DNA from 4 places in the Bradyrhizobium sp. Kon37 genome. Region 1 is predicted to be linked to each of the others. Evidence: predicted binding sites of a transcription regulator. Region 1 holds the regulator's gene; each other region holds the start of a gene.

Evidence for each region. Region 1 encodes LexA, which represses DNA repair genes until DNA is damaged. Its sites were predicted from a motif close to TGTTCNNNNTGTGTTCNG; they were not measured.
Region 2: AC0L3J_RS08595 (ImuA family protein) is a predicted target of LexA. The motif match lies at 3,779-3,796, and genes of this name have one in related genera.
Region 3: AC0L3J_RS17515 (ATP-dependent helicase) is a predicted target of LexA. The motif match lies at 5,653-5,670, and genes of this name have one in related genera.
Region 4: AC0L3J_RS23065 (helicase-related protein) is a predicted target of LexA. The motif match lies at 5,466-5,483, and genes of this name have one in related genera.

The regions. Positions count from the first base shown of each region.
Region 1 is NZ_JBVVOY010000029.1:17,486-25,017, reverse strand. It holds gene AC0L3J_RS32670 (molybdopterin molybdotransferase MoeA) at 197-1,408, shown strand; gene lexA (transcriptional repressor LexA) at 1,584-2,285, shown strand; gene AC0L3J_RS32660 (hypothetical protein) at 2,781-3,215, shown strand; gene AC0L3J_RS32655 (GAF domain-containing protein) at 3,437-4,378, shown strand; gene AC0L3J_RS32650 (ComEC/Rec2 family competence protein) at 4,388-6,667, opposite strand; gene AC0L3J_RS32645 (DUF2171 domain-containing protein) at 6,763-6,996, opposite strand; gene AC0L3J_RS32640 (nuclear transport factor 2 family protein) at 7,081-7,467, opposite strand; gene AC0L3J_RS32635 (glutamine--tRNA ligase/YqeY domain fusion protein) at 7,477-7,532, opposite strand, start outside.
Region 2 is NZ_JBVVOY010000003.1:125,704-133,235, reverse strand. It holds gene AC0L3J_RS08610 (inorganic phosphate transporter) at 1-922, opposite strand, end outside; gene AC0L3J_RS08605 (UdgX family uracil-DNA binding protein) at 1,021-2,463, opposite strand; gene AC0L3J_RS08600 (putative DNA modification/repair radical SAM protein) at 2,463-3,698, opposite strand; gene AC0L3J_RS08595 (ImuA family protein) at 3,859-4,647, shown strand; gene AC0L3J_RS08590 (Y-family DNA polymerase) at 4,544-6,136, shown strand; gene AC0L3J_RS08585 (error-prone DNA polymerase) at 6,133-7,532, shown strand, end outside.
Region 3 is NZ_JBVVOY010000008.1:26,088-33,619, forward strand. It holds gene AC0L3J_RS17485 (caspase family protein) at 1-974, shown strand, start outside; gene AC0L3J_RS17490 (SulP family inorganic anion transporter) at 1,114-2,781, shown strand; gene AC0L3J_RS17495 (hypothetical protein) at 2,983-3,345, opposite strand; gene AC0L3J_RS17500 (FAD-binding oxidoreductase) at 3,396-4,820, opposite strand; gene AC0L3J_RS17505 (thioesterase family protein) at 4,908-5,414, shown strand; gene AC0L3J_RS17510 (DUF1328 domain-containing protein) at 5,420-5,593, opposite strand; gene AC0L3J_RS17515 (ATP-dependent helicase) at 5,835-7,532, shown strand, end outside.
Region 4 is NZ_JBVVOY010000013.1:95,715-103,246, forward strand. It holds gene AC0L3J_RS23050 (CarD family transcriptional regulator) at 1-656, opposite strand, end outside; gene fdxA (ferredoxin FdxA) at 1,001-1,339, opposite strand; gene AC0L3J_RS23060 (RNA-binding S4 domain-containing protein) at 1,472-1,741, opposite strand; gene AC0L3J_RS23065 (helicase-related protein) at 1,764-5,186, opposite strand; gene AC0L3J_RS23070 (DUF3108 domain-containing protein) at 5,878-6,687, opposite strand; gene rpmB (50S ribosomal protein L28) at 7,278-7,532, shown strand, end outside.

The DNA.
Region 1 (7,532 bases):
GTCGCTCCCATGACCACTCTCCTGCCGATCTGTCGGGTTCTTTGGATCATGCCGCGACGCGCTTGATCCTGCCTTCCGGAACAATGTGAAGCGGCGGGATGACTGCGCCCGCTTAGCCGTTTTTGCCTCTGCGCCCGCGCTCGGCTAGAAGACGTGCGGAACATTCGCCCGAACGTGCCGAGCAGGAGTTTTCGCCGTGGCCTTGATGCCGGTTTCTGACGCGCTTGCCGCGGTGCTGGCGGGTGCAGAGCCGCTGCCGGAAGAAATGATTTCCCTCGACGAGGCCTACCATCGCGTGCTCGCGCGTGACGTCGCGGCGCGGCGCACGCAGCCGCCGCAGGCGATGTCGGCGATGGACGGCTACGCGGTGCGCGCGGCCGATGCCGCGACGATCGATTCGGAACTCACCGTCATCGGCGAAGTCGCGGCAGGCCGACCGTTCGCGGGGACGGTCGGCGCCGGCGAGGCCGTGCGGATCTTCACCGGCGGCGTCGTTCCCTTTGGCGCGGACGCCGTCGTGATCCAGGAGGACACGGTCGCCGCCGGCAAGCGTATCACGATCAAAGAAGCCGCCATCGCCGGACGGCACATCCGCGCCGCCGGCGTCGATTTCCGCGAGGGCGACGTGCTCCTGCGCAAGGGAAGTCGTCTCACCGAGCGCGACCTCGCGCTCGCCGCCGGGATGAACCATCCGCACCTTGCCGTTTTCAGGCGTCCGAGGGTCGCGATTCTCGCCACCGGCGACGAGCTGGTGATGCCGGGCACCACGCCCGGCCACGGCCAGATCGTCTACTCCAACGGCTACGCCCTGCACGCGCTCGCCCGCAGCGAGGGCGCCGAGACCATCGACCTTGGTATTGCCGCCGACACGCTGGAGGCGACCACCGCCGGCATCCGCCGCGCCCGCGAGAGCGGCGCCGACATCCTGATCACGACCGGCGGCGCATCGGTCGGCGACCACGATCTGGTCCAGCAGGCACTGAGGGAGGAAGGCATCGCACTGGCGTTCTGGAAGATCGCGATGCGGCCAGGCAAGCCGATGATGCACGGGCGGCTCGGCGCAATGGGGGTGATCGGCCTGCCGGGCAATCCCGTGTCGTCCTACGTGTGCGCTTTCCTGTTCATGGTGCCGCTGATTCGCGCCCTGTCGGGCCGTTCGGTGATTCACCATCGCCGTGAACGCGCCGTGCTCGGCCGCGAAATCGGCGCCAACGACCAGCGCGAGGACTATCTGCGCGCGCATCTGGAGGAGCGTGACGATGGCACGCGCGTCGTTCTTCCCGTCAATCATCAGGACTCTTCGCTGCTTGCGAATCTCGCTGCAGCACAGGTACTTCTCGTGCGCGCACCGTTCGCGCCGAAGGCCGAGGCCGGCACGGCTTGCGAAGTGTTGCGGCTCCCCGTCTGAGCGTCCCGCAATGCGCGTTCCGCGAACTTTGCTCTGTTCACGGTAAATTAAGCAGTTGCGGAACATGTATCGAACATATAGTGTCCGTTCATGATTTGTTTCGAGTATGTAGCGGCTTATTGCCGAACTCTGCGTCTCGGAATCGGACGACATCAACCGGGGGACTTTGGTCGAGATGTTAACGCGCAAACAATACGAGCTTCTGCGGTTCATCAGTGAACGTCTGAAGGAAAGCGGCGTGCCGCCCTCCTTCGACGAGATGAAGGATGCGCTCGATCTGCGCTCGAAGTCGGGCATCCATCGCCTGATCACGGCGCTCGAGGAGCGTGGCTTCATCCGACGCCTGCCCAACCGCGCCCGTGCGATTGAAGTCATCAAGCTGCCGGAGCTCCAGGCAGCCGCCGGCAGCCGCCGCGGCTTCACGCCGAGCGTCATCGAGGGCAATCTCGGCAAGGTGCGTGCGAGCTCCAGCCTGCCCGCGGACGACGGCGAACGTCCCGTCGCGGTGCCGGTGATGGGCCGCATCGCGGCCGGCACGCCGATCGAGGCGTTGCAGACCCGCAGCCATACGATCAGCGTGCCGCCCGACATGCTCGGCTCGGGCGAGCATTACGCGCTCGAAGTGCGCGGTGATTCCATGGTCGAGGCCGGCATCCTCGACGGCGACATGGCGCTGATCCAGCGCAACGAGAGCGCCGATACAGGCGACATCGTGGTGGCGCTGATCGACGACGAGGAAGCGACGCTGAAGCGCTTCCGCCGCCGCGGCGCCTCGATCGCGCTCGAGCCCGCCAACGCAGCCTATGAGGTCCGCATCCTGCCGCCCAACCGGGTGAAGATTCAAGGCAAGCTGATCGGGCTTTACCGGAAGTACTGATACCGGGAGTCCTTGATACCGGGAGTCCTTAATATCGGGAGTACTTCATACCGGAGGTGCCTGGCGCCTCGCGCGCTTCCTACCGGCATCGCCGGTCAGCGATTGGAGCGGATCATCGTCGTCTCCGGCTGGGTAGTCTTTCTGGTTCTGCACAGACTATCCGGCCCCTCCTTCGGCGCTGGCTCCTCGCGACGCCCACGAAACAGCACCGCTTCAAACGGCACCGCTTCGCGGCTCGAGTGTTCGAGGAAACACCATCCAGCGATCAAGCTCGACCGTTGCAGTTAAGCCGGCGATATTCGCGCACGCGCCTCCCGAATGCATCGCAACTCGCTTTGTTCCTATTGAATTCGGGAAAGATAATGTGATCGCGGCTCCCGGAAACCAGCCGCAGATTTGCCCACAACCAAGCAGAGCGTTCATGCTTCAACTCTGATAGAGGCCTGCGCCTCGATTAAGAGACGCGGGTTGCTATCCCAGCATGAGGAGCACCCGATGTGTGACTACAGCCTGCATGCCGTCGCGTCGCGCCCCGCCGAAGTCGGCGAGACGATCGTCACGACAAGCTTCCGCGGCACCTCGACGCGCGGCTTCGCCTCGGCAGCCGATCCGTCTGTTGCCGTCTGCCTGCTGCCGGGAACGGAGCTCGCCTTCGCCGACGACGTTCGCTACGACAATCGCTGGATCTGGACGCGCACCATCAATTCCCGCGTGGGCAAGTTCGGCAAGATCGACCCGCACGTTCCCGACCGCCATCATGATGCGATCGAATTCCCGGACGGCAAATACGTGCTGGTGACGCAGCTCGTCGAAGGCCAGCGCGCGACCGTTCTGCAACTGCCGGTGACTCAGTCGGTCACCGAGCGCGAGCACAAGGCGCAGATTACCGCCGACCGGCAGCCGACCGTCAGGCACCTGCCGATCGGCTGACACAGCCGCCTCCGGCTACGAGGTCGGGGGTCAGGATTGAATTGCCATCGCCGGCCGTGGCCGGCGAGATGGTACGGCTTGCGTCCGCGAAATCCAATCGGATGGACCAAGCCCGCACCTCTCCGCCGCACGAAGTTTGAGCCGCCCTGCCTGAATTTTGAACGTCCGCTTCGCAGCCAAATGACCGATGCTGTCAGGGCTTGAGACGGCGGACACGCTCGATGAAAACCTTCCTTCGCGTCGTTGAACTCTGGGTGCCCGATCGGACGCGCACGCGGCTGGAGTTTGGTGGCGGTCTCTGTGGCGAAGGGCTGTCCGCGTTCAAGGCCGTCAGCGAAGAGCTGCACTTCGGATATGACGAGGGACTTCCGGGCAAGGCCTGGGCCGTGGGCCACCCCGTGATCCTCACCAAATTCGCCAACTCCTATTTCAAACGGACCGATCAGGCGCTCGCGGCCGGCCTCACCTGCGGCGTCGCGGTGCCGGTGTTTGCGGGTGAATTCCTGCAAGCCGTCATGGTGCTGTTCTGCGGCGAGGACGAAGCGCATGTCGGGGCGATCGAGCTCTGGCACAACGACCCTGATGCCTCCCACGAGATGGGGCTTGTCGACGGCTATTACGGCACCGCCGACATGTTTGAATTCAACTCCCGCCACACCAAATTTCCTCGCGGCTTTGGCCTGCCTGGCCGCACCTGGAAGGCGGGCCTGCCGCTGATCATAAAGGACCTGCACGACGCCAGGAGTTTTCTGCGCTGGGAGGACGCGGCCAAGGTCGGGATCAATTTCGGCGTCGGCGTGCCCTATCGGACGGGCGCGGACCAGACCTGGGTCCTGACATTCCTCTCCGCGCAGGCCACGCCGATTGCGCGACGCTTCGAGATCTGGATCCCGAACGAGACCCGCTCGGCACTGGTGTTCCGCGCCGGCGATTGCAGCGCGCAGACCGACCTTGCCGCGCTCTATGCGGATAAATCCATTGCCAGAGGCGAAGGCAGCATCGGCGGGGCCTGGGCCACCGGCATGCCCGCGCTCAACGCCGATCTAGTGCATGACGGCTCGGTCGCCGGTCTCGAAGCCTGCACATCCGGACTGAGCCGAATGGTGGCCCTGCCGGTCATCGGCAATTCCAGGCTCGACGCCGTACTGGCCTGGTACTTGTAACCGATCCAATCAATCGTCGGCCTGCAAGTCGGTCTCCGCCGGCGTTGCGTCCTTGATGCGGGGCGCGATCGCCTTCGGCGCAAGGCTGCCGTCGAAATCTCCCTCGCCTGCGCCGGCCGGCAACCAGGGGCGGCTCGTGCCTCTCGCCCTCACCGCGTGAACCGCAAAGCCGTCACCACGTTGCGTCAACGCCAGCGCACTCTGGCTGGCGAGCCGTTGCCGATCGACCACCATCGCCGCGCAATCGGGTGGCGCGGGGCGCGTCGTCACCACCAGCGCGGCCCGACTGCAATCGTCCGCGAGAGCGTCGACGCGCAGTGCCAGCGCGACCAACCTTCCGTCGGCCAGTGGCGTCACGCAGCCGGATTCGTCACAGGACACGCCATCGGCCAGAGAGGCTCGGCCCGCATCGCGCGGATCGGCGTCGGCAGCGAGCCATTCCTTGAGCAGAAAGCTGTCCTTGCTCGTCCTGATCAGGTGCAGATATCCGTCCCTGCCCCGCACCGCGACGCTCGCGCCATCCCCGGCAATCAGGATGTCGGGCTGCCGCGCCGACAGTCCCCAGAGGATCGCTGCCAGCAGCACCAGGGCGCCGGACCAGCGTAGCGGCGTGCGCAACAAGCCCAGCAGGATGATTCCCAGGCTCGCCGCGATCAGCGGCGCGATCCCGAACGCCGAGATGCGGCCGACGGCGCCCGGCAATGCCGCGACCCAGCGCGAGACCGCGACCATCCAGTCGATGCCGATCCCCATCAGCCACCAGAACACGCTGTCCAGCCCGAACGGCGCAGCAAGCAGCCCCAACAATCCCGCCGGCATCACCAGCGCCGAGACCACCGGCATCGCGCCCAGATTGGCAAGCACGCCAAACGGCGTGACACGGTGGAAATGGAAAGCGGCGTAGGGCGTGGTCGCAAGTCCCGCAATCAGCGAGGCCATGAACAGCATCGCGATCTCGCGGCCACCCCACATCGCAATGCGCGCGGTCGCCGAATGGTCCGGTGAGGCAAACAAATTGGGCATGCCGATCTGCACCAAGGCGACGAGCCCGAGCGTTGCCGCAAACGACATCTGAAAACTCGGATGCACCAGTGCTTCCGGCGCGACCGCCAGCACGATCAGCGCGGCGACAGCAAGCGTGCGAAAGGTGATGGCGCGGCGATCGACCATCACCGCGATCAGCACCACCGCCGTCATGAAGAACGATCTTTGCGTTGCGACCTCCGCGCCTGACAGCAGCAGGTAGAACGCAGCAGCGACCAGCGCGGCGGCCGCCGACCATTTCTTGATGGCGAAGCCCGCCGCAAGTCCCGGGATCAGAGCGAGCAGCGCGCGCACCGCGAAGAACACGACACCGGCAACGACGGCCATGTGATAACCGGAAATCGAGAGCACGTGGCCGAGACCGGAGATGAACATCGCATCGTTGACGGGCGTGGTGATCGCATCGCGCCGCCCGGTAAGCAGCGCGGTCGCGATCGCCCTGTTGTCGCCGTCGAGCGTCGCCCGGATGCGGGCATCGATCGCATCGCGCAGGCCTTGCATGAAGGCCGCATAACGCAGCCGCAAGCCGGCGGTCTCGGGCGGCGGCGCCACCGTGATTGCGCCCATCGCAAAGCCGGAGGCGCCGATGCCCTGGAAGAACATGTCACGCGAAAAGTCGTAGCTGCCGGGCCGCACCGGCGCGAGCGGCGGCATCAGCCGTGCCTTCAGCTGAACGAAACTACCGACCTCCGGCGCGGTGCCTTTGCGGACCGACAGGCGCACGCGCTCAAGTCTGACGTCGCTGCGTTGCGCCTCCATCGCCGTGACGCGCAGCACGAAACGATCGGTACGCTCGCGGATGTCGCGGGCCTCGACAAAGCCCGACAACGACACCGAATAGAGCGCCTTTGCCAGCACCGGGTGGGCGATGCGCGCCGTCTTCCAGGTCGCGACGGCAAAGCCGGCCGCGACCGCCGCGATCATGATGGCTGGGGCGAACAGCCGGCTCCGCCGCAACAGAGCCGCGCCAAGCAGGAGTGCGATGGCGGTGGTGGCAACGACCCACAGCACCGGCTCGTGATCGGCAGAGAAATAAAGCGCGATGCCGCAGCCAAACGCGACGGGCACCCACGGCAACAGCCGCCCGGCGCCAGCCTCGGCGCGTAGCCATGCGCGGAGGGTCGCGGCCAGCGAGGTCCAGAGGTCGAGGCCTGCAGGCACGAGGCCGCCCGCGAACGCGGTGCGGCCCGCGGGCCACGTCCCTGCGATCCCCTGCGACCGTACCGGCCGGCCCGGCTCCGCCATTTCCTGCACTCGATGATACGCAACGAAGTCAGAAGCTACCGGAACGTGCAGGCGGGCGGATAGCGGTACAGATCAGGAACGAAAGGGCGCGGCCGCTACTTTTCCTCTTCCATCGTCACGGCGACATCGGCCTTGGCCGACAGCCGGACCTTGTTGCCCTCGATATCGGCGACGAGGCCCTTGTCGATGAAGTGGTGATGCCCCTTGTGGCTGCCCTCGCCGCTGTCCTTCTTGGTCAGCTTGATGCGATTGCCTTCGACCTTGTCGACGGTGCCGATGTGGACGCCATCGGCGCCGATGACTTCCATATGCTCTGCGATGTTCTGCATGGTGGGTTCCTTGTTGGGCCCACCCCAACGCACGGGGCGCACGTTCGTTCTCTCACGAGAATGACGAAGTCGTGTGCCCGCTGGTCAGATCAGCGGCGCCTGCGACGAAGCATGATGATTGACGATCTTCCAGTCGCCGTCCTCGCGCATGATGACCCAGCTCATCTTGACCACGAGATCGGGGCGCTCGCCGGCGAGATCGAACGAGATGGTTGAGGCCATATTGATCAGATCAGGACCTGCCTGCGCCGCCTTCACTTCGGAGAACACCGCGCTCGGTTTGCGCCAGCGCGGCAGGCCGTTGAAATAGTCGGCAACGCCATCCCTGCCCCGGTAGAGCTTCGGGTTCGAGCCGAAGAAGAACGCACTCTTCGCATAGAGCGATGACAGCGCGGCCGCATCGAGCGCGGCGAAGCCGGCGCACCATTTCGCGATGATGGCGGAAACGATCGCGTCGGCTTCGTCGTTCATTGTGGTCCCTCAGCCTTTGGCAACTTCCTTCGCGAACGTGTCGCGCAGGCCGATGGTCCTGGAAA
Region 2 (7,532 bases), on a different contig from region 1:
ACTGGGCGACCTGCGACTCCGGCAATGCGCGGTTGAGCGCATAGGCCGTGGGCACAGTGCCGATCAGGATCAGCATGATCAGGCCCATGCCCTTCTGGCCGTCGTTCGAACCGTGGGCGAAGCTGACGCCGGTGCAGGTCAGGATCAGCAGGCCGCGAATCCAGATCGGCGGGGCTTTGTTACCCTCAGGAGCGGCATAGAGCGCCGGGTTCTTGATCATCACCTTGAGCAGCAACAGCAGGCCGGCGGCGCAGACGAAGCCGACCAGCGGGGACAGCAGGAGCGCATATCCGATCTCCGTGGCCTTGCCCCAGTCCACGCCCGAGGTACCGTCGCGGCCGCGCATCAGCGCGTTCGCGACGCCGACGCCGATGATCGAGCCGATCAGCGTGTGCGAGGAGGAGGCCGGCAGGCCGAAATACCAGGTGCCGAGGTTCCAAAGGATCGCGGCGATCAGCAGCGCGAACACCATCGCGAAGCCGGCGCTAGAGCCGACCTGCAGGATCAACTCGACCGGCAGCAGTGAGACGATGCCGAAGGCCACGGCGCCGGACGAGAGCAGCACGCCGAGGAAGTTGAAGAAGCCCGACCACATCACCGCGACTTCGGCCGGCAGCGAGTGGGTGTAGATCACCGTCGCAACCGCGTTGGCGGTGTCGTGGAAACCGTTTACGAATTCGAAGCCGAGCGCAATCAGGAGCGCAACGATAAGGAGGATATAGGGTAGGTAGCTCGTGACCCTGGTACCGGTCGCATCGACATCGGAATAGATGCTGTAGGCCACATAGAGCAGGCCCGCGGCGAGGATGCCGAAGAATAAGATCATCGTCAGCGGATTGAAGCCCTTGTCGAGATTTGGCCGCGAGGCCGGCTGGATCGGCGCGGGATCTGCTACCGCGCGGTCGAATGCAACATCGGTCATGTCTGGACGCCCCTTAACTTTCTGTAAGGGCTATTGTCCCCGATGGATTTGAAGGCTGGATGACAGACGGCGCCTGAAAGGGGTTTTCCCGCCCGTATTCAGGCGGCGCGCGCCGCTTTCTTCTGCAAGCCGGCGGCGATCTTCAAATCTTCGACAAAGCGCTGATATTCCAGCACCTTGGCTTCCGGATCGGGCAACCGCAGCAGATAGGACGGGTGCACCGTCACCAGCGCCTTGCGGCCGTCGGGCAGGTCGATCAGCCGGCCGCGGTTCTTTCCGATCGGGGTGATCTTGCCGAACACGCTCTGTGCGGCGGTCGCGCCCATCGCGACGATGAGATCGGGCTGGATGACGGAGACCTCCCGCTCATACCACTGCCGGCAGGCCTTTATCTCCGGCGTATTCGGCTTCTGATGCAGGCGGATCTTGCCGCGCGGCACGAATTTGAAGTGTTTCACCGCGTTGGTGACATAGACCTTCTTGCGGTCGACGCCGGCCTCTTGCAGCGCCCGGTCGAGCATCTGGCCGGCCGGACCGACGAAGGGATGGCCCGCGAGGTCTTCCTTGTCGCCGGGCTGTTCGCCGACCAGCATGATATTGGCGGACTTCGGGCCCTCGCCGAACACGGTCTGGGTCGCGTCCTTGTAGAGATGGCAGGCGCGGCAGTGAGCGGCCTCCTCGCGGAGCGCTTCGAGATCGTCGGCAGCAAGCTTGCGTTTCATCGGAGCCTCCGGCCGCCTTTGAGGCTTGTGCGGATCGGTTGCGGCATTGGCGATCATGGCGCCGGTCATGCGCTCGGCGTCCTCGATCAGAGGCTTAATGATCGAAGCCTCGGGCAGGTTCCTCCAATATTTCTTCGGCATCTCGGCCTGCATCGCCTTCACCTTCAGGCGGGCCGGATTGAAGATGCTGGCGTAGTAACGCCGCCAGGTTTCCTCCAGCCGGTCTTCGCTCGGCGCCTCGCTCTTGCTGACGCCTGATGTGAACGAGAGAGCGTGGCCATCCCAATGCGCGCACAAATCTGGCGTCAGGATCGACCAGGGCATGTCGGCAAAGCGCTTGGCGAAGAACGGCGCGGCGAGCTCGACGATGTGATGCTCCGGCTCGAACCAGGCGACGTAGTGTGCTTCGCGTTCCCTGCCGATCTCGCGGAAGCGCACGAAGGCGTGCATCTTGTGCTCGTCGCGGTAGACCGCCTTTGCCATGGCCGTGACTTGCGCGACATCGAGATCGGTCGCGACCTCGATGAGGTCGTGATTGTCCTTCAGCCGAAACAGCAGGCGATAGAGGATCGCGAAACGCTCGGGATCGCGATGCAGGATCGCGGCCTTGGCGAGCTCGACGAATTTTGCAGGCACATTGAAGGTGCTATCGCCAGCCGCCGGCAGCGGAGACGGCGAGGGCGTCGCGAACAGCTCCGCTTCGCCGCCCTGCACGGCCCAAGTGACATCGGCCGGTTTCATTTGGTGAAGCACGAGGATACGTGCGGCTTTGCGCCAGCCATCGAAATCGGTTTCGTTCTCGAGTGTGATGTACTGCATCAGAAGCCAAATCCCAGTTGCGTTGCTTTCGGCTTGAACCGTTCGATCAGCCGTGCCTCGTCGAGGCGATGCGGCGGGGGCCGGTGATCGCTGAGGACGATGAACGGCAGCGCCTTGTTGCGGGGCACATGCAGCCGCGCGAGATCGGCGACGCGGATCGTGGTCGTGCGGCGCGCCGCGATGATGCGCTCGACGGCCTTGGTGCCGAAGCCCGGCACGCGCAACAATTCCTCGCGGCTGGCGCGGTTGACGTCGAGCGGGAAGCGGTCGCGGTGGCGTAATGCCCAGGCGAGTTTTGGATCGATGTCGAGCGGCAGCATCGCACTGTCGTCGACGATCTCGCCGACATCAAAACCGTAGAACCGCATCAGCCAGTCGGCTTGGTAGAGTCGGTGCTCGCGCAGCAAGGGCGGCGCGCGCAGAGGCAGCGCGCGGCTGGCATCGGGGATCGGGCTGAACGCGGAATAATAGACGCGCCTCAGCCTGTATGAACCGTAGAGATTGGCGCTGGTGTGGAGGATGGTGTGGTCGGAGGCCGCGTCGGCGCCGACGATCATCTGCGTGCTCTGGCCGGCCGGCGCGAAGCGCTGCGGCTTGGCTTTCGTGTTCGCGCTGCGGCTTTCCTCGGCCTCGTCCAGCTTCAGCCGCAGCCGGCCCATGGTGCGGCGGATCGCGCGCACGTCTTTCTCTGGCGCGAATTGCTGCAGGCTCGTCTCCTGCGGCATCTCGATGTTGATGGAGAGACGGTCGGCATATTTGCCAGCCTCGGAGATCAATGCATCATCGGCCTCCGGGATCGTCTTGAGATGGATGTAGCCACGGAAGTGATGCTCCTCGCGCAGTTTGCGCGCGACGCTCACCACCTGCTCCATGGTGTAGTCGGGGTTGCGGATGATGCCGGAGGAGAGAAACAGTCCTTCGATGTAATTGCGCCGGTAGAAGTCGAGCGTCAGCTTGACCACTTCGTCGATGGTGAAGCGGGCACGCGGCACGTTGGAGGAGGCGCGGTTGACGCAATAGAGGCAGTCGTAATTGCAGGCGTTGGTCAGCAGCACTTTGAGCAGCGAGATGCAGCGGCCATCCGGCGCGTAGGAATGGCAAATGCCCATGCCGGGCGCGGTCGAGCCCATGCCCTTGCCGTCGCTGGAATCCCGCCTCTCGGTGCCGCTGGAGGCGCAGGACGCGTCGTACTTGGCGGCGTCCGCCAGGATTTCCAGCTTGCGTTGCACGTCCATATTGGAATCCCTTTGATTCAGCTCATGAATCCCAAGGCCCGCCAATTCGATTGACTCCCGGGGCGTCGTTAGCTTTATATTAGAACATATCATGAACAAATGAGCTAGCCGCTGGTTCTCTTTTTGAGAGCCATCGGCAATCACCCTTGAGGAGCGGCGTATGAGCGGCGCACGAATAAGCGCGCTTGCAGCCTTGCGTGGCCAGATCGAGCGCATCGAGACGGCGGAGGTCGTGCATCATCGCGACCGTGTCGCGCTTGGCCATAGCGAGGCCGACAACGCGCTGAAGGGCGGGCTCGCGCGCGCGGCAATCCACGAGGTGTTTTGCGAAGGACGTCAGGGCGCAGCCGCGACGGGCTTTGTCACCGGACTTGCGGGGCGGGTGACGGCGCGCAAGCCGCTGCTGTGGGTGCGGCAGGATTTTTCAGACATTGAAACCGGTGCGCTGTCGATGAGCGGGCTCGCCGAGATCGGTCTCGATCCGCGCCGCATGGTGATGGTGCGCGCCGCCGACGTGGAGAGCGCGCTGCGCACGTCGGCTGATGCACTCGCCTGCGACGCGCTGGGCGCCGTCGTGCTCGAGCTCTGGGGCGAGACCAGGCAGTTCGATCTGGTGGCGAGCCGCAAGCTGACATTGGCTGCGCAATCTTCCGGTGTCACCGGCCTGTTGCTGCGGATGGCCGCGCAACCTTTACCCTCGACCGCCGAGACCAGATGGATGCTGCGCGCGGCGCATTCGCCGCCGGGCGCGATGTGGAGCGCTTGGGGCGCGCCGCGATTCGATGCCGAGCTCCTGCGCAATCGTCATGGCCCGTGCGGCCGGTGGATCATGGAATGGAAATGTGATGAGTGCCAGTTCTCTGAATCGTCGGCGTATCCTCAGCCTGTGGCTGCCGCGCCTGCCCATCGATCGGATCCAGCGGTTCTTCGGCAACGTCGGACTGCATGAAAATAATGCGCCCAGCATCGTCGTTGCCAAGGATAGCAACGCGCTGGTGATCCATGCGCTGGACGAGGCGGCCGAGCGCCTCGGTCTGTATATCGGCCAGCCTCTGGCCAATGCCCGGGCGATGTGTCCGGATCTAAAGGTGTTCGACGCCGATGCCGTGGCCGATGCCAAGACGATCAGCGACATCGCCGATTGGTGCGATCGTTTCACGCCGCTGGTGGCGCTCGATCCGCCGCACGGGCTGTTCCTCGACATCACCGGCTGCGCGCATCTGTTCGGCGGCGAGGCTGCGCTGTTGCAAACCCTTGTCCGTGCCCTCGACCGCCAGGGCTTTGCCGTCAGCGCGGCGATCGCCGGCACCTCGGTCTGCGCGCGCACGCTGACGCGGCAATCTTCAGGGACCATCGTTGCCGATGGCGGGGAGGCGGCGGCAATCAGCCGGTTTCCGGTGTCCGCGCTTGGCGCGGGTGAGGCTATCAGCACCGGCCTGCGACGCGCCGGCCTGAAGACCATCGGCGATGTGGCCTCGCGCACGCCGAGCGAAATCACGGCGCGGTTCGGTGCACGGTTCTCCACGTTGCTCGCCCATGCGCTGGGGCAGGGCGATGCACCGATCAATCCACGAAAGCCGCTGCCCGATTACATCGTGGAGAAACGCTTTGCCGAGCCGATCGCTACCGACACCATGATCGCGATGACGCTGTCGCGCCTGGCGGACACGTTGATCGCGTCGATGGAGAAGCAGGGCAAGGGCGCGCGACGATTAGAGGCTACCTTCTTCCGTACCGACGGCGCGGTGCGCGCGATCATGGTCGAGACCGGGCGGCCGGTGACGCAAAGCAAAGTCATCGACCGGCTGTTCCGCGAGCGCCTCGATGCGCTCGCCGATCCCCTCGATCCCGGCTTCGGCTTCGACATGGTGCGGCTGTCGGCAAGCCGCACCGAAATCGTGGTGCAGGAGCAGCGCGATCTCGACGCCCATGTCCACGACAATGACGAGCTTGCCGCGCTGATCGACCGCATCGCCGCACGCATCGGCGGAAAGCGCGTCGTCGTGCATCTGCCTGAGGATACCCATATCCCTGAATGTGCGGTGCTGGCGGCGCCGGCGCAGCATCATCTCGCCGTGGCGATGCAGGCCGAATGGCCCGCGCGCACCGAGACTGAGCCGCCACTGCGTCCGTTGCGGCTGTTCGACAAGCCTGAGCCGATCAATGTGCCGTTTGCGACCGTGCCCGACGGGCCGCCGCATCAATTCACCTGGCGCCGCGCGCAGCATGCGGTGGTGCGGGTGGAGGGCCCCGAGCGCATCGCCATGGAATGGTGGCGGCAGGACGGCAAGCAACTGACACGGGATTATTTCCGCATCGAGGATGCCGAGGGCCTGCGCTTCTGGATCTTTCGCGACGGTCTTTACGAGGGGGAGTGCTTCGACGGCGACGGCAAGCCCGCTCTTCCCGGTTGGTATGTGCACGGTCTCTTCGCATGAACACGCCCGCTTATGCCGAGATCGGCATCACCACGAATTTCTCCTTCCTGCGCGGCGGCTCGGATCCGCGCGCCTATGTGCACCAGGCCAGCAAGCTCGGCATTCCCGTGATCGGCATCGCCGATCACAACACGCTCGCCGGTGTGGTGCGCGCCTACAAGGAGCTCGACAATGACGAGGTGCTGCACAAGCCGAAGCTTCTGATCGGCACCCGCATCGTCTTCATCGATGGTACGCCCGATATTCTGGTCTATCCGCGTGACCGCGCCGCCTATGGCCGGCTGTGCCAGCTTCTTACCCGGGGCAAGCGCGGCGACGACATCACGCGGATCGCGAAGGGCGAATGCCATCTCACCTTCGCCGATCTCCTTGCGTTTTCCGAAGGCCAGCTCCTGATCCTGACGCTGCCGCATCGCTTCGATGCGGCGCAGACGCAGGACATCCTCGCCAAGCTGAAAGCAAGTCGTGCCAAGGGCGTGTGGCTGGCGGCGAGCCTAATCTATCGCGGCGACGACCGCCGCCGCCTCGCGCAGCTCGATGATCTCGCCGCAAAAGCAAAAGTGCCGCTGCTTGCGACCAACGAGGTGCTCTATCACCATCCCGCGCGCCGTCCCCTCCAGGACGTGCTGACCTGCATCCGGGAAAAGACCACGATCGAGGCGGTCGGCCGGAAGCTGGAAGCCAATGCCGAGCGGTTTCTGAAGGCGCCCAGGGAGATGGCGCGGCTGTTCCGCGATTTCCCTGAGGCTATCGCGGAGACCATGCGCTTTGCGGACAAGATCACCTTCTCGCTCGACCAGCTAAAATACCAGTATCCGGATGAGCCGGTGCCACCGGGGAAGACCGCGCAGGGGCATCTGGAGGATCTGACCTGGGCCGGTGTCGACAAATATTTTGGCGGCAAGATCGACGACAAGCTGCGCGCCACCCTGAAGAAAGAACTCGCACTGATCGCCGAGCTGAAATACGCGCATTACTTTCTCACGGTGCACGACATCGTGCATTACGCGCGCAGCCAGAACATTTTGTGCCAGGGGCGGGGATCGGCGGCGAATTCGGCGGTCTGCTACGTGCTCGGCATCACCTCGGTCGACCCCACCAAGGTCGATCTGCTGTTCGAGCGCTTCATCTCCAAGGAACGGCTGGAGCCGCCCGACATCGACGTCGATTTCGAGCATTCGCGGCGCGAGGAGGTGATGCAATATGTCTATCGGCGTTACGGCCGCCATCGCGCCGCGATCATCGCCACCGTCATTCATTATCGCCCGCGCAGCGCCATCCGCGATGTCGGCAAGGCGCTGGGCCTGACCGAGGACGTCACCGCCGCACTCGCCGACACCGTCTGGGGCAGCTGGGGCAAGGGCCTCAACGACATGCAGGTCAGGCAGGCCGGCCT
Region 3 (7,532 bases), on a different contig from region 1:
ACGGGCTTGCGATCGTCGACACCAAGGCCGGCGCGCCCGGCTCCTTTATCTCATATTCGACCTCGCCGGGCTCGGAAGCCGAGGATGGCTCCGGCATCGACAGCCCCTACACCACCGCGGCGCTGACCGTCGCCAAGCAACCCAATCTGCCGATCGAGGAAGTGTTCAAGCGCATTCGCGTCGCCGTGGCGCAATCGACCGACGGACGCCAGATCCCCTGGGAAAGCTCGTCGTTGACGACCGACTTCAAGTTCTTCGGCGGCGACAGCAGCGGCGCTCAGCCTGCGCTCCCCGGCGCATCCTCCATGGCGCTTGCGAGCGGCACGCGCAGCCTCGAGGACTGGCGCAAGGATTTGCAGGGCAAGCCGGCCATGGTCGCCTATGAGATGGTGATCACCGACGACACGGTGCCGGCGTATCAGGCCTATATCGAGTTGTATGCTCAGGACACCCGTACCCCGCGCCTGCGCACGATTGTGGAGCGCCGGCGCCAGATGCTGGCGTGGGAGCGCGCCACCGCGATCAACACCCGCGCCTCGTTCGAGGCTTATCTGGCGAACTGGGACAACAGCGATCTGGCTGCGACCGCACGCCGGCTGCTGCTCCGTGTGCAGAACCGCAACTACGTCTTGCCTGCGGTGGTCGCGGCCGCTCCTGCCCCGGTCGCCGTCGCGATGGCCCCGACCTGCCCGTGCTCGACACCCTCGGCACCTGCAACGCCGGTCAACCCGACGATCGCGCCCGTGATCAAGAAGCGCGTCGATGACACGCCGCCGAAGCGCAAGGTGGTCGACACGCCATCCCGGCAGCGCCGGCCGCCGCCTGACGAGGTGATCTACGAGCGCGCGCCGCCACCGGATCGCGGCCCGCCGCCTGGCGCCATCATGCAAGGCATTGGCATCGGTGTCGGGATCGGCATGGGTATGGGCGGCGGACGCGGCGGCGACTATCACAACGACCGCGGCCGTTACTGAGACCGCTCGCGAGATACGGAGGACAGATCTGTCCTCCGTCATTGCCATCGGATGGAGATAAACTGCGTCTGCTGCTTCCCGATACGGAAATGCTGTAGTCTAACCGACTGACGCCAGGCTTTCCGGGGACTCCATATCGATGCCGCACGACGCTCACGCCAAGCCAGCTTGGCCGCTGTTTCGCTCACTCGCGTCCTATTCCCTCCCGGGCGACCTGATGGCGGGGCTGACGCTGGCCGCGATCGCAATTCCCGAGCAGATGGCCACGGCGCGGCTCGGCGGCTTCGCGCCGCAGATCAGCTTCTTCGCCTTCATGGCGGGATCGCTCGGCTTTGCGATGCTCGGCGGCAACCGCTTCCTGTCCTGCGGCGCCGATTCCACGATCACGCCGATCTTCGCCGGCGGACTGGCGGCGCTGGCCGCCACCGGCTCGCCTGAGTACCAGGGCCTCGCAATCGCGCTGGCGCTGATGGTCGGCGCGATGATGCTGGCCGGCGGCGCCTTCCGCCTCGGCGGCATCGCCAATCTCCTGTCTGTGCCGGTCATGGTCGGCTTCCTCGCCGGCATCTCCGTGCACATCATCGTGTCGCAATTGCCGGGCGTGCTGGGGCTGGACTCGCCGGGCGGGCCGACGCTCGATCGCATCGGCGTGCTCGCAAGCGAACTCGGCCGCAGCAATCCCTACACGCTGTGCATCGGCTTCGGCGTGCTGGCCGTGGTCTTCGCCTCCGAGAAGGTCAGCGCAAAAATTCCGGGCGCGTTGATCGGGCTCGTCGCCGCGACCTTGGCCACAATCGCCCTCGGCCTCGAGAGCAAGGGCGTCAACGTCGTAGGCAGCGTGCCCGGCACGCTGCCGCGGCCGACCTTCCCCGACCTTGCACCGGAGCAATGGGTGCGGCTCGTGCCGCTGGCCTTCGTGATCACGATCGTGGTGATGGTGCAGACCGCGGCGACGACGCGGTCGTTTCCGTCCGATCCCGACAAGCCGGCCGACGTCGATCGCGATTTTCTCGGCGCGGGTGCCGGCAGCGTGCTGTCGGGACTGTTCGGCGCATTTCCGGTCAATGCCAGCCCACCGCGGACGGGCATCGTCGCCGAGACCGGCGGGCAATCGCAGCTTGCGGGCCTCGCCGCGGGGACAATCGTGCTGGCGCTGCTCGCGTTTGGAACGGGATTGCTGCAGCACGTTCCGGACGCAGCCCTCGGCGGCATCCTGCTGTTCGTCGCGCTGCGCATCATCCGCGTGAAGCAGATCGTCACGATCTATCGCCAATCCCCCAGCGAATTCCTGCTGATCGCCGCCACCGCCGCACTGATCATCGTGCTGCCGATCCAGCAGGGTGCGTTCCTCGGCATCGTGCTGTCGCTGCTGCACGGCATCTGGAGCACGACGCGCGCGCGGCTGGTCGAGTTCGAGCGCGTGCCGGGCACCACGATCTGGTGGCCGGCGCATCCGCACATCGCGGGCGAGCGCATCGCCGGCGTCGCCGTGATCGGGCTGCAGGCGCCGCTGTCGTTCCTCAACGCGCCCGGCTTTCGCAGTGACGTAACCAAGGTGCTCGGCGCGACGCCTCCGCAACTGCTGGTGCTGGAGGCGAGCGGCATGGTCGAGATCGACTTCACCGCCGCGCAGATCCTGCTCGATGTGTTCAGGGCGTGCAGCGAACAGGGTGTCACGGTCGCGCTGGCCCGGCTGGAATCGGTGCGCGCGCAGGACGCGTTCGAGCGATTCAAACTGTTCGAGGCCCTGCCCCGCGAGAACGTCTTCCACAGCGTCGACGAGGCCGTGCGGAAGTTGGCGAAATAGGAACAGCCTTGGTTCGCGCAGGTCGAGCCGCGAACTCGCTGTAACCTCTCCCGCCTGCGGGAGAGGTCGGCGCGTCCCCGGGCGATGCGAAGCATCGTCCCGCGCGCCGGGTGAGGGTTCTTTCCTCTTGGGGATTGTCCCGTTGCGGAGACACCCTCTCCCCGACCCTCCCCCGCAAGCGGGGGAGGGAGCGCACCGCTTTCACTGCGCCAATGTCGGATGATCCCGCTGCACCGTTTCGCGGATCCAGCTGGCATGGATCGCCCGAAACAGGATCTGCGCCGTCTTGAGGTCGTTCGCCTTCATGCAGAGATCGACGATGCGACGGACCGCGTCGTCGCGCATCAGTCCGTCCGAGATCTTCATCGCGATTTCCATCGCGACCTTGGCCGCGCGCTCGTAGCGCTCGCTGTCGCGCTTGTCGTTGCGCGCGGACCCTGCCGCGCTCGCCGCAGCGGCGTCACAGATCGCACGAATGCGCTCGGCGGCCTCGATGTCGCCGAGCGGCCGTTCGATCGCTTCGTCCCAGATGTCCCGGCGCGTCTTGCGGGCGAACCACTGCATTGCCTGCTCCGTGGTGAGGGAGCGAGCATAAACGGCGGTGAGCCTGCGCGCTACGCCTCCGGAACGATCTTGCCGGGGTTGAAGATATTTTGCGGATCGAGCGCCTTTTTCAACGCCCGCATCGCGTCGATCGCCTCGGGGCCGAGTTCTGCCGCAAGATATTTCTGCTTGCCTTGGCCGATGCCGTGCTCGCCAGTGCAGGTGCCGTCCATCGCCTGTGCGCGCTCGACCAGCCGATGCATGAACTCCTCGCCGCGCGCCATCTCGTCGGCATCGTTGGTGTCGCAGACCAGCGAGCAGTGGAAATTGCCGTCACCGACATGGCCGACGATCGGCGACAAGAGGTTGAGGCGCTTGAGATCTTCCTCGGTCTCACCAACGCATTCGGCAAGCCGCGAGATCGGCACGCAGACGTCGGTCGCGACCACGCCGATGCTGTCACCGGGCCGCAGCGCCTTCACCGACCAATAAGCGTCGTGCCGCGCCTGCCACAGTTTTGTGCGGTCCTCCGGCTTGGTGGTCCAGGAGAAGTCGCCGCCGCCGCAGTCCTTTGCGATCTCGCCGAAGGCCTTGGACTGTTCGCCGACCTCGATCTCGCTGCCGTGGAATTCCATCAGCAGCAGCGGCGTTTCCGGCAGCGTCAGCTTCGAATAGGCGTTGCAGGCCCGCACCTGCGCGGCGTTGAGCAGCTCGATGCGCGCCACGGGAATGCCGGTCTGGATCGCCAGGATCACGGCCTGACACGCCCCGTCCACGGTCTCGAACGACACCGCGCCGGCCGCGATCGTATCGGGGATGCCGCGCAGGCGGATGGTCAGTTCCGAGATGATGCCGAGCGTGCCCTCGGCGCCGACGAACAGATGCGTCAGGTCGTAGCCGGCGGATGATTTCTTCGCACGCGTGCCGGTGGTGATGATCTCGCCGTCGCCGCGGACTACTTTCAGCGCCAGCACACTGTCGCGCATGGTGCCGTAGCGCACCGCGTTGGTGCCGGAGGCGCGGGTCGAGGCCATGCCGCCGAGGGAGGCGTCGGCGCCGGGGTCGATCGGGAAGAACAGGCCCTGGTCGCGCAGATGCTCGTTGAGCGCCTTGCGGGTGACTCCGGGCTGGATCACGCAGTCGAGGTCCTCGGCATGCACCGCCAGCACCTTGTTCATGTCGCGCAGGTCGATGCAGATGCCGCCCGCGGGTGCGTTGACCTGGCCCTCGAGCGAGGTGCCGGTGCCGAAGGCGATGACGGGCACGCCGTTTTTCGCACAGATCCGCACCACGTCCTGGATGTCGGCAGTTTCCTGCGCCATCACCACGCCGTCCGGCGGCTGGTTCACGATCCATGTGGTGGTATGGCCGTGCTGCTCGCGGACGGCCTGCGAGGTGATGAGGCGGTTGCCGAAGCGCGCGGCAAGCTGCTCCAGCGCGCTCGCGAGGGCTTTCGGCGCCGGCCGCGGCGGATTATTGGTGATGGTCGTACCCACGGACATTCCTCCCGACGAGACGAACCGTGGCAAAGGACATCTCACCGGTCAAGTCAAGCGACCGGACGCATAGCTGGGGAAGGACACATGCCGGAGACTGCTGCCACAACGATCGAGGGCGCACCGTTCCGCGCCTCGATCATGCAGATCGAGCCGCAATGGATCGACTACAACGGCCACCTCAACATGGCCTATTACAACGTGATGTTCGACCGCGCGATCGACCAGATGTGGCTGACGCTCGGGATCGGACCGGGCTACATGAAGGAGCGCGGCGGCTCGACCTTCACCGCCGAGTGCCACGTGCGGTATCTGCGCGAAATCCACCTCGGCGATCCCGTGCAGGTCTCGGTCTGGCTGCTGGAAGCCGACGACAAGCGGCTTCACACATTCCAGGAGCTGCGACACGCGACCGAAGGCTGGTTGTCGGCGACCTCCGAAAACATGTCGCTGCACATCGATATGGGCTCACGAAAGGTGGCGGCTTTTCCACCAGACATCCGTGAGCGCATTACGGCGGTGGTCAAGGCCCACAGCGCCGTGCCGCGGCCTGAGGGCATCGGCCGCAACGTGGCGATGCCCTCGAAGCGGTAAGCGCGCTAGACCCTGGTACGGCCGCGGGCCAATCCAACAACGGCCGAGACCAGGAACAGCACGACCGCGATGAAGAAGATGATCTTGGCGATTTCGATCGACGCGCCGGCGAGGCCGCCAAAGCCCAGGATACCGGCGATCAGGGCGATAACCAGAAACGTCACTACCCAGCTAAGCATGATCCGAACCTCTGTTTCGATGTCTGTCTGCGATCGGCGCGCCTGACGCGCCTCACTTGCAGAACCAATCTCCAACGCGGAACATTGGTTCCGAGCGGCCGGGAGCGGAAATTCGCTCGACCGACAGGAACAAATTGGCTTTCCGCGCACGTGGAAAACCCCCGTCCGCGGCCCCATATAGGGACCAATCCCTGTTAAGAAGGCTCCCCTTTCACCACCCCGCGGTGCCAACGTGGGGCAAATGATTCGCATGACCGAGCCGAGCAAGATCACGTCCCAGAGCGTCCCCGACCACCAGCCCGCAGCCGGCGGCATCGCCGCGCGTGCACGGGCCTCGGTGGGCCCGCAATATTTGTCCGGGCTCAATCCGGAGCAGCGCGAGGCTGTGGAGACGCTGGACGGCCCGGTTCTGGTGCTGGCCGGCGCCGGCACCGGCAAGACCCGCGTGCTGACCACGCGCATCGCCCATATCCTGAGCCAGGGCCGCGCCCGCCCCTCCGAGATCCTGTCGGTGACCTTCACCAACAAGGCCGCGCGCGAGATGAAGCACCGGCTCGGCCAGATGCTCGGTCATGCCGTCGAAGGCATGCCGTGGCTCGGCACCTTCCACTCCATCGGCGGGCGTATCCTGCGCACCCATGCCGAGCTGGCGCAGCTCAAGTCGAACTTCACCGTGCTCGACGTCGACGATCAGGTCCGACTGCTCAAGCAGCTTCTGCAAGCCGACAATATCGACGACAAGCGCTGGCCGGCGCGCATGCTCGCCGGGCTGATCGACGGCTGGAAGAACCGCGGCCTGACGCCGTCGCAGGTGCCGTCGGGCGAAGCCGCCGTGTTCGCCAACGGCAAGGGCGGCAAGCTCTATGCGAGCTACCAGGAGCGGCTGAAGATTTTGAACGCCGCCGATTTCGGCGATCTGCTGCTCGAGGACATCCGCATCTTCCGCGAGCACCCGGATATCCTGCGGCAGTACCAGCAGCGCTTCAAATTCATCCTGGTCGACGAGTATCAAGACACCAACGTCGCGCAATATCTGTGGCTGCGGCTGCTCTCGCAGGCGCCATCGTCCAATCCGTCATTGCCTGGCTTGCCCCGGCAAGCCATCGAGTCTCCGCCGCGTGATGCCGAGAATGGCGATGAGGCGCCGCCTCCGGCGCAAGAAAAAACAAACGTCAAAAACATCTGCTGCGTCGGCGACGACGACCAGTCGATCTATGGCTGGCGCGGCGCGGAGGTCGACAACATCCTGCGCTTCGACCATGATTTCCCCGGCGCCAAGGTCATCCGCCTCGAGCGCAACTACCGCTCGACCGGCCACATCCTCGCCGCCGCCTCGCATTTGATCGCCCACAACGAGGGCCGGCTCGGCAAGACGCTGCGCACCGAAGACCATGACGGCGAGAAGGTCACGGTCACAGGCTCGTGGGATTCGGAAGAGGAAGCCCGCGGCATCGGCGAGGAGATCGAGCAGATCCAGCGCCAGGGCGACAAGCTCAACGAGATCGCGATCCTGGTGCGCGCCTCCTACCAGATGCGCGAGTTCGAGGACCGCTTCGTCACGCTCGGCCTGCCCTATCGTGTCATCGGCGGCCCGCGCTTCTACGAGCGCGCCGAAATCCGCGATGCGCTGGCCTATCTGCGCGTCATCAATTCACCGGCCGACGATCTCGCCTTCGAGCGCATCGTCAACACGCCCAAGCGCGGCCTTGGCGATGCCACCGTGCAGATGCTGCACGACCACGCCCGCAAGCGCCGCATTCCGCTGTTCGAGGCGGCGCGCGCGGTGGTCGAGACCGACGAGCTGAAGCCAAAGGCGCGCGGAAGCTTGCGCGACGTCGTCGCCCAGTTCGACCGCTGGCGGGCCCAGCGCGAGGTCACGTCGCACACGGATCTCGCCCAGATCGTGCTCGACGAGAGCGGCTACACCGAGATGTGGCAG
Region 4 (7,532 bases), on a different contig from region 1:
CGGGAGAGACGGTCGAGCGCGGCTTCATAGAGCTGGCGTTCGCTGTAGGACTGCTCCGGCTGCGACTCGGAGCGATAGAGGTCGCGCACGACTTCCGCGATCGCGACGATGTCGCCCGAATTGATCTTCGCTTCGTATTCCTGGGCGCGGCGCGACCACATGGTGCGCTTGACGCGGGCACGGCCTTTGAGGGTCTCGAGCGCACGCTTCACCAGCGCGGGCTCGGACAGCTTGCGCATGCCCACATTGGCGACCTTGGCGGTCGGCACGCGCAGCGTCATCTTGTCCTTGATGAAGTTGATGACGAACAGCTCGAGCTTCGCGCCGGCGATCTCCTGCTCCTCGATGGCCAGAATCTGGCCGACACCGTGAGCGGGATAGACGACGAATTCGTTGGCCTTGAAGCCCTGACGCTGGGTCACGACCTTCTTTTCTTCGACCTTCGGCGCAACAGCCGCGGGCTTCACGGCCGGCTTGGCGGCAGCGACAGGGGCCTTGGCGGGAGCAGCAGCAACAGGAGCCTTCGGCGCGGCGGGCTTGGCAGCGGGAGCCTTGGCAGCGGGCGTCTTTGCAACAGCGGGCTTGGCGGCAGGCTTGGCGGCAACAGGCTTGGCAACGGTCGCTTTCGCGGCCGGCTTGGCAGTCTTGTTAGGCATTGCGCTTCTTTTGTTCTTCGAGGACTTTGCAGCCGGCGCCTTCGTCGCGGTCCGACCCTTGGATGCGCTACGGCTGGCCGCGGCGACTTTCTTGGCGTCCTTATGGGAAGCCTTCGCTGAAGTACTCTTTTTACGCGTTTTCTGTGACACAGCCTGCGCGCGGAAACTGCCACGCCCCTGTTCGACATTTGGTTTCACGGGAACCCAACGGGGCCGACGGGGCTAACCAGGGTTCGGCTCAATGTGCCCAATATAGCACATTTCCCGCAAAAATCAATAATTTAGGGGTCTTAAGGGCTGGTTTTCGGCGATAACGCCGCTAATAGGGTTAAGTTTGACCCGAATTAGTCGCCGGAGCCGGGGTTCGCGGAGAAATACTTGTCGAACTTGCCCTCCATGCCGTCGAAATCCTTGGCGTCGGCGGGTGATTCTTTCTTCTGGGTGATGTTCGGCCAGCTCTTGGCGTAGTCGGCATTGACCGTGAGCCACTTTTCCAGGCCCGGTTCCGTGTCCGGCTTGATGGCATCGGCGGGGCATTCCGGCTCGCACACGCCGCAGTCGATGCACTCGTCAGGATGGATGACGAGCATGTTCTCGCCCTCGTAGAAACAATCGACCGGGCAGACCTCGACGCAGTCGGTGTACTTGCACTTGATGCACGCTTCAGTGACGACGTAAGTCATCCAACGCTCCGAAAAGCTCTTTTAAAAGTCGCGGCTTGCGTAGCGCGGATGGCCCGGCGCCGCAAGCTCAGGAACGGCCGATCATGACGGCTTTATGCGCTTGATCGACCAAGAAATGAATTCAAAGCGCAATTAATTGCGCTGAGAATTCGGATGGCCTTCGCTGAGCTCTTCGTAGAGCACACGGGCCGAGGCGGCATCGCCGCGGCGCTCGTTGAAGGCGATGACTCTCAAGACGCGCACGGTGCGATCGAGCGCGACGGTGAGCACGTCGCCGATCTTGATCGCATGCCCCGGCGATTTCTCGCGTGCGCCGTTGACGCGAACATGGCCGGACTCGACAAGCTCGGCAGCGGAGGTGCGCGCCTTCACCACCCGCGCGTGCCATAGCCATTTGTCGATGCGCTGCCGCTCGGTCGTGGGCTCACTCCTTACGCCCGGACAGCTGCTCCTTTAGCGCAGCGAGTTTTGCAAACGGCGAGTTCGGATCGACCGGGCGATCGCGCTCGCGCGGGGTGGCGCTCGATGCATAGGGACGCAGCGAGGGTCCGCCCTGGCGGTCGCGGCCCTTGTCGCGGTCGCGGCCACGATTGTCGCGGCCCTTGTCGCGATCGCCGCCACCGAACTTGCCCTTGTTGCGATCCTTGTTGTCGCGGTCCTTGTTGCCGCCATTCTTGCCCTCGAAGCGGCGGTTCTTGTCGTCGCGTCCCTCGGGACGCGGCGCGGCTTCGGTGCCGCCTTCGCGCGGCTTGCGGAAATCCCTGCCGCCATCGCGACCAGAATCGCGACGATGACCGCCGCCATGGCGATGACGTTCACCGCGTTTCTCGCCGTCGGCGGCAGGCTGGGCTTCGCCTTCGGCAGGCGCAGCGCCGGCTTCAGCAGCTGCCTGCGGACGCGGCTGGTGACGCTGGTTGCGATGGCGCTCGTGGCGCGGCTTGCGATCATCGTGACGGCCGGCGGGACGCCAGACCTCGATGAGCTCGGGCTCGGCGGGCGTGGCCGCGGCTTCCACAGGTGCTGCCGCATCGGCCGACGCCGCGGCTTCGGTTGCAGCAATCTCTGCAGGAGCGGTTTCGGCGGGGACAGTTTCAGCGGGAGCGGTTTCAGCAGCTTCAACGGCAGCAACAGCCTCTTCCGCAGGTGGCGCGATGCCGGGAGCGTCTTCCGGCGTGACGGAAGCCTCAAGCGCCGGCTCTTCAGGCGCGGGCTCGTCGTGCTGCTCCATGCCCGGCGCGTCTTCGACGGTGACAGGCTCGGCGGCGGCTTCGATCGCGGTTTCGGCGGGCGCTGCGCTGTCTTCGGTCGGTGTTTCGGTTGCGGGCGTCTCTTCGGTGGAGGCTTCGGCAGCAGGCGCCTCAGCAACAACCGGCTTCGCCGGCAGCGGCGGGCGCTTGTCCATGCGATAGCCGAGCGCACGCAGCACCGACGCAAAATCCTCGCCGGCAGAACCGGTGAGCGAGGTCATCGCCTGCGTCACCACGAAGCTGCGGCCGTCGAATGCACCGGCGGGCTTTTCGCCGGACGCATTCTCGCGCCAGGCCAGCGCCGGACGGATCAGATCGGCCAGGCGCTCCAGGATGTCGACGCGGACGGCGCGCTCGCCGGCCTGCTTGTAGCCGAGCACGCGATAGGCATCGCGCGGCAGCTGCTTGTCGACCGGGAACGAGGTGCGGCCGGAGCTTGCCAGATGCTGCGCGCCCGACAGCGCGGAGGGATCGACATTGTCCTGCTTCAGCGCCCAGAGCAGCGCGGCCAGCGCACGCCCGGCCGGCTTGAGCATGCCGGGGAAATAGAGGTGATAGGCGCCGAAGCGGACGCCGTATTTGCGCAAGGTCGCGCGCGAGGGCTGGTCGAGGTCCTTCAGCTCGTTGGCGATCTTCGGGCGCTCCAGCACGCCGAGCGCCTCGACGAGCTGATAGGCGATGCCGCGGGCGATGCCGGTGACGTCCTCGGCCTTGCTGAGCTCGAACAGCGGCCCGAGCAGCTTTTCGATATGCGTCTTGAGCCAGAGCTCGAGCCGGGCCTGCACCTTGTCGCGGGGGGCGCCCGTGAGGCGTTCGTCGGAGATGATGCGGATGCGCGGATGCAGCGCGTCCTCTGCGGCAGACAGCCGCGCCACGGCATCGCCGGTCCAGCGGATCATCCCTTCCGAGGTCAGCACGAACTGCTCGTCCGGTGCGTTGCCCAGTTTTTCGGCGCGCGCGTTGATCTCGCCGGCGAGCACGGCCTGCGCTGCAGCCTGCAACGCTTTCGCATCGGAGCCGGCTTCCGCCGCATCCGGTGCAAAGGTGAAGCCATCGAGGCGGCCGATGACATGGCCTTCGACGATGACTTCGCCGGTCTTGCCGATTTCCGTATTCAAGCTCGTGTTCTCCCGCAGGCGGCGCATCAATACACTGGTCCGGCGATCAACGAAACGCTCAGTCAAGCGTTCATGGAGCGCATCCGATAATTTATTTTCGACCTCGCGGGCGATCCCCTGCCAGCGTTCCGGGTCTTTCAGCCAGTCGGGACGGTTGGCGACGAAGGTCCAGGTGCGAATCTGCGCGATCCGGGCCGACAGCGTGTCGATATCGCCGTCGACGCGGTCGGCCTGGTCGATCTGGGTCCTGAACCAGGCGTCGGGGATGCATCCCTTGCGCATCAGGAAGCCGTAGAGCGTCGTCACCAGCTCGGCATGGGCGGCCGGCGACAGTTTTCGGTAGTCCGGGATCTGGCAGGCTTCCCACAGCCGTTCCACGGCATCCTTGCCATGTGCGACATCGCGCACCTCGGCGTCACGGGCGGCGTGGTCGAGCACGCGCATGTCCTCGGCGATGGGCGCGCGCGTCAGCGCCTCATGGCCGGGGGCGAGGTTCAGCGAGACCTGGAGCGCGCCGAGGGAAGCAAAATCCAGCTTCGAATTGCGCCATTGCAAAACCTTCACGGGATCGAAGGTGTGGCTCTGCAGCGCATTGACGAGCTCGGGCTCGAACGGGCCGCAGCGGCCGGTGGTGCCGAAGGTGCCGTTGCGGGTGGCGCGGCCGGCGCGGCCGGCGATCTGGCCGAATTCGGACGGCGTCAGGCGGCGGAACTGGTAGCCGTCGAACTTGCGGTCGGAGGCAAAGGCGACGTGGTCGACGTCGAGATTGAGGCCCATGCCGACGGCGTCGGTGGCGACGAGGTAATCGACCTCGCCGTTCTGGAACATCGCGACCTGCGCGTTGCGGGTGCGCGGCGACAGCGAGCCCAGCACCACGGCGGCACCGCCATGCTGGCGGCGGATCAGCTCGGCGATGGCATAGACCTCGTCGGCGGAGAAGGCGACGATGGCGGTGCGGCGCGGCTGCCGCGTGATCTTGCGGTCGCCGGCGAATTCCAGCTGCGACAAACGCGGCCGCGTGATCATGGAGACGCCCGGCAGCAGCCGCTCGATGATCGGCCGCATGGTCGCGGCGCCGAGCAGCAGCGTCTCGTCGCGGCCGCGGCGGTTGAGGATGCGATCGGTGAAGACGTGGCCGCGTTCCAGATCGGACGCGATCTGCACCTCGTCGACCGCCAGGAACGAGACGTCGAGATCCCGCGGCATCGCCTCGACGGTCGAGACCCAATAGCGCGGCGCTTTCGGCTTGATCTTCTCCTCGCCGGTCACCAGCGCGACGGCATCGGGGCCGACCCTTGCTGCGATCTTGTTGTAGACCTCGCGCGCCAGCAGGCGCAGCGGCAGCCCGATCATGCCGGAGGGATGCGCGAGCATCCGCTCGATGGCGAGATGGGTCTTGCCGGTGTTGGTGGGACCAAGCACCGCAGTGACGCCGGCGCCGGGAAGCCGCTCGGAAGCGAAGGGGGAGGAGGAAAAAGGCATCTGGGGGATTAGGTAATGGCGATTGGGGCGAATGTCAGTGCTGTTTTGGGGCGGTGGCGCGAAGGGCCGGCAAGTCACCTCGCCCCGCTTGCGGGGAGAGGTCGGCGCGAAGCGCCGGGTGAGGGGGCTCTCCGCGAGTCCGTCTGTCACCGCTTCCGTGGCAGCAGCCCCTCACCCCAACCCTCTCCCCGTAAGAACGGGGCGAGGGGGACGAGAGAGCTCCCCAGATCCCGCGCAACTGTCTCACTTTGCGACGCTTTTCCCGTTGGCTTTAAGCTTCGGAACGAGTTGAGAACGAATCGCGGCCGAATCGCTGACTCCCCCTTGAGTCCTGTTCCGTTCTCGCAAGATGTCGCGGGAGGCTTGTTGGGATCGCACTAGATGGAGTTTTGCCCCGCCGCACAAGCGTCGTTCGATGGCGGATTCGTTAAAGCTGGGGACGGCACGGAGTCGAATCAGAATCGGGGAGGAGTCAAATGGATTCCCGGCCCTGGAGCCCTCCAAAACAAAAAGCGCGAAAACAACCCCATGCACAGTAGGCATGTCATTGAAAACATTCGCATTATTTGCCAAAAGGGAGGTCCGTAGCCCGCATGGAGCGGAGCGCAATGCGGGGGCCAAGCAAAGAACCCGGATTGCGCTGCGCTCCATCCGGGCTACGGCAGCTGGGCCGGGGCTACGACAGCCCGGCCTACTGCGTCTTCGCGACCCTGGGGGGCTGGGCCGTGGTGATGAAGCTGGTGGCTTCCAGCATGGCCGGGCCGAGCGGGGTCGGCACTTTCAGCCAGAACGGGACCAGGATGCGCGTTCCCGCGATCGGCGCGAACGCGACCTCGATGTTGCGCTGGGCGGCGAGATATTTGATCACGGGACGGTCGGGGATGTAGCCGGCGATGGGCACGAAATACAGCGAGCAGACCACGACCTGGCCGTGATAGCCCTTCTCCGCCTTGACGTTTTCCATGCGCTTGAAATCGAGCTTGAGCTCGTAGCGCATGCGGCCGTCGAACACCGCGGCGCTGCCGTGGCAGGCGTCCGCCGACAGCACGTCGCCGGTGCCTGCTACGCGCACCAGCGAGGCCGTCATCGGGTCCCAGACACCGCGGCGATGCGCGTCGGTGACGACGATACGGTCGGGATCGACCGGCGGCTCCGGCAGGATCGCAAAATCCTTCACATTGCCCTTGTCGAGCGTGATGCGGATCTCTTCGGTCTTCTTCGAGGTGGTGGTGGAGGCCTGGTAGCCGGTCGCGACCAGCGCGCCGTTGACCACGCGGCCCTGCGAGGCGCCGGTGCCCGACCCGCCCGCGAAGGATTTCAGCAGCCCCGAGGTGCCGCCGGAGGCCGCGGCCGCGAACACGTCGTCCTGGATGTCGATATTCCAGGCGCCCTTGCCGACCGGAATGCCCGCCAGCGTCGCCTCGTATTGCGCCTCGAGCTTGCCCTGCGCCGCCGCGGGCTCCGCCGCGCACGCCAAAACCAGCCCGAAAAGGGCCGCCATGGCCCATCGGCCGGCAGAGCGCGGACGACTTGCGCGTAGCTCCATTGAGCGCAGGCTTGGCGCAAGATGAGGCGTTGTGAGCACGAAACAATCCAATCGGGGCGCGAACGGTTGTTACTTAAGCCAAAAACCGCGCCAAGCAATGTGTCCGGGCCACTCCGCGTCCGGAACTCCACCGGACTCTTCGGGCGCGAATACGCCCTTTATGTGATGGTAAGGCGCGATAATCATTGCCGTTTTGGTGATCGGGGCGGGTCAGAACCGCGCACCTCACCCCGCCACCTCTTCCCCCTCGCCCCGCTTGCGGGGAGAGGGTCGGGGTGAGGGGGGCTCTCCTGGGGGGAGGTGAGAATTGAGTACACTCAACCCGCAGCGCCCTCGCGGAGACTCCCCCTCACCCGGAATCCGCGCTAATCGCGCGCATTCCGGCCTCTCCCCGCAGGCGGGGAGAGGCGAAAACAGCAGCCAAAACCTTGACGTCCCGCCGCTTCCCCCCTATACGTCCGCCCGCTCCCTGCAAGGACAGAGAATTTGCCCGTGGCGCCCCGAATGGCGGCCGCACATCGTTGGGAAAGATTGAGGATTTTGCCATGTCTCGCCGCTGCGAATTGACGGCCAAGGGCCCCCAGGTCGGCCACACGGTCAGCCACTCCAACATCAAGACCAAGCGCCGCTTCCTGCCGAACCTGGTCAACGTGACCTTCATCAGCGAAGCGCTGGGCCGCAACGTGCGCCTGCGCGTCTCCACCAACGCGATCAAGAGCGTCGACCACAATGGCGGCCTCGATCCCTTCCTGCTCAAGGCCAAGGCCGCCGTGCTGTCGCCGCGCGCCCTCGAGCTGAAG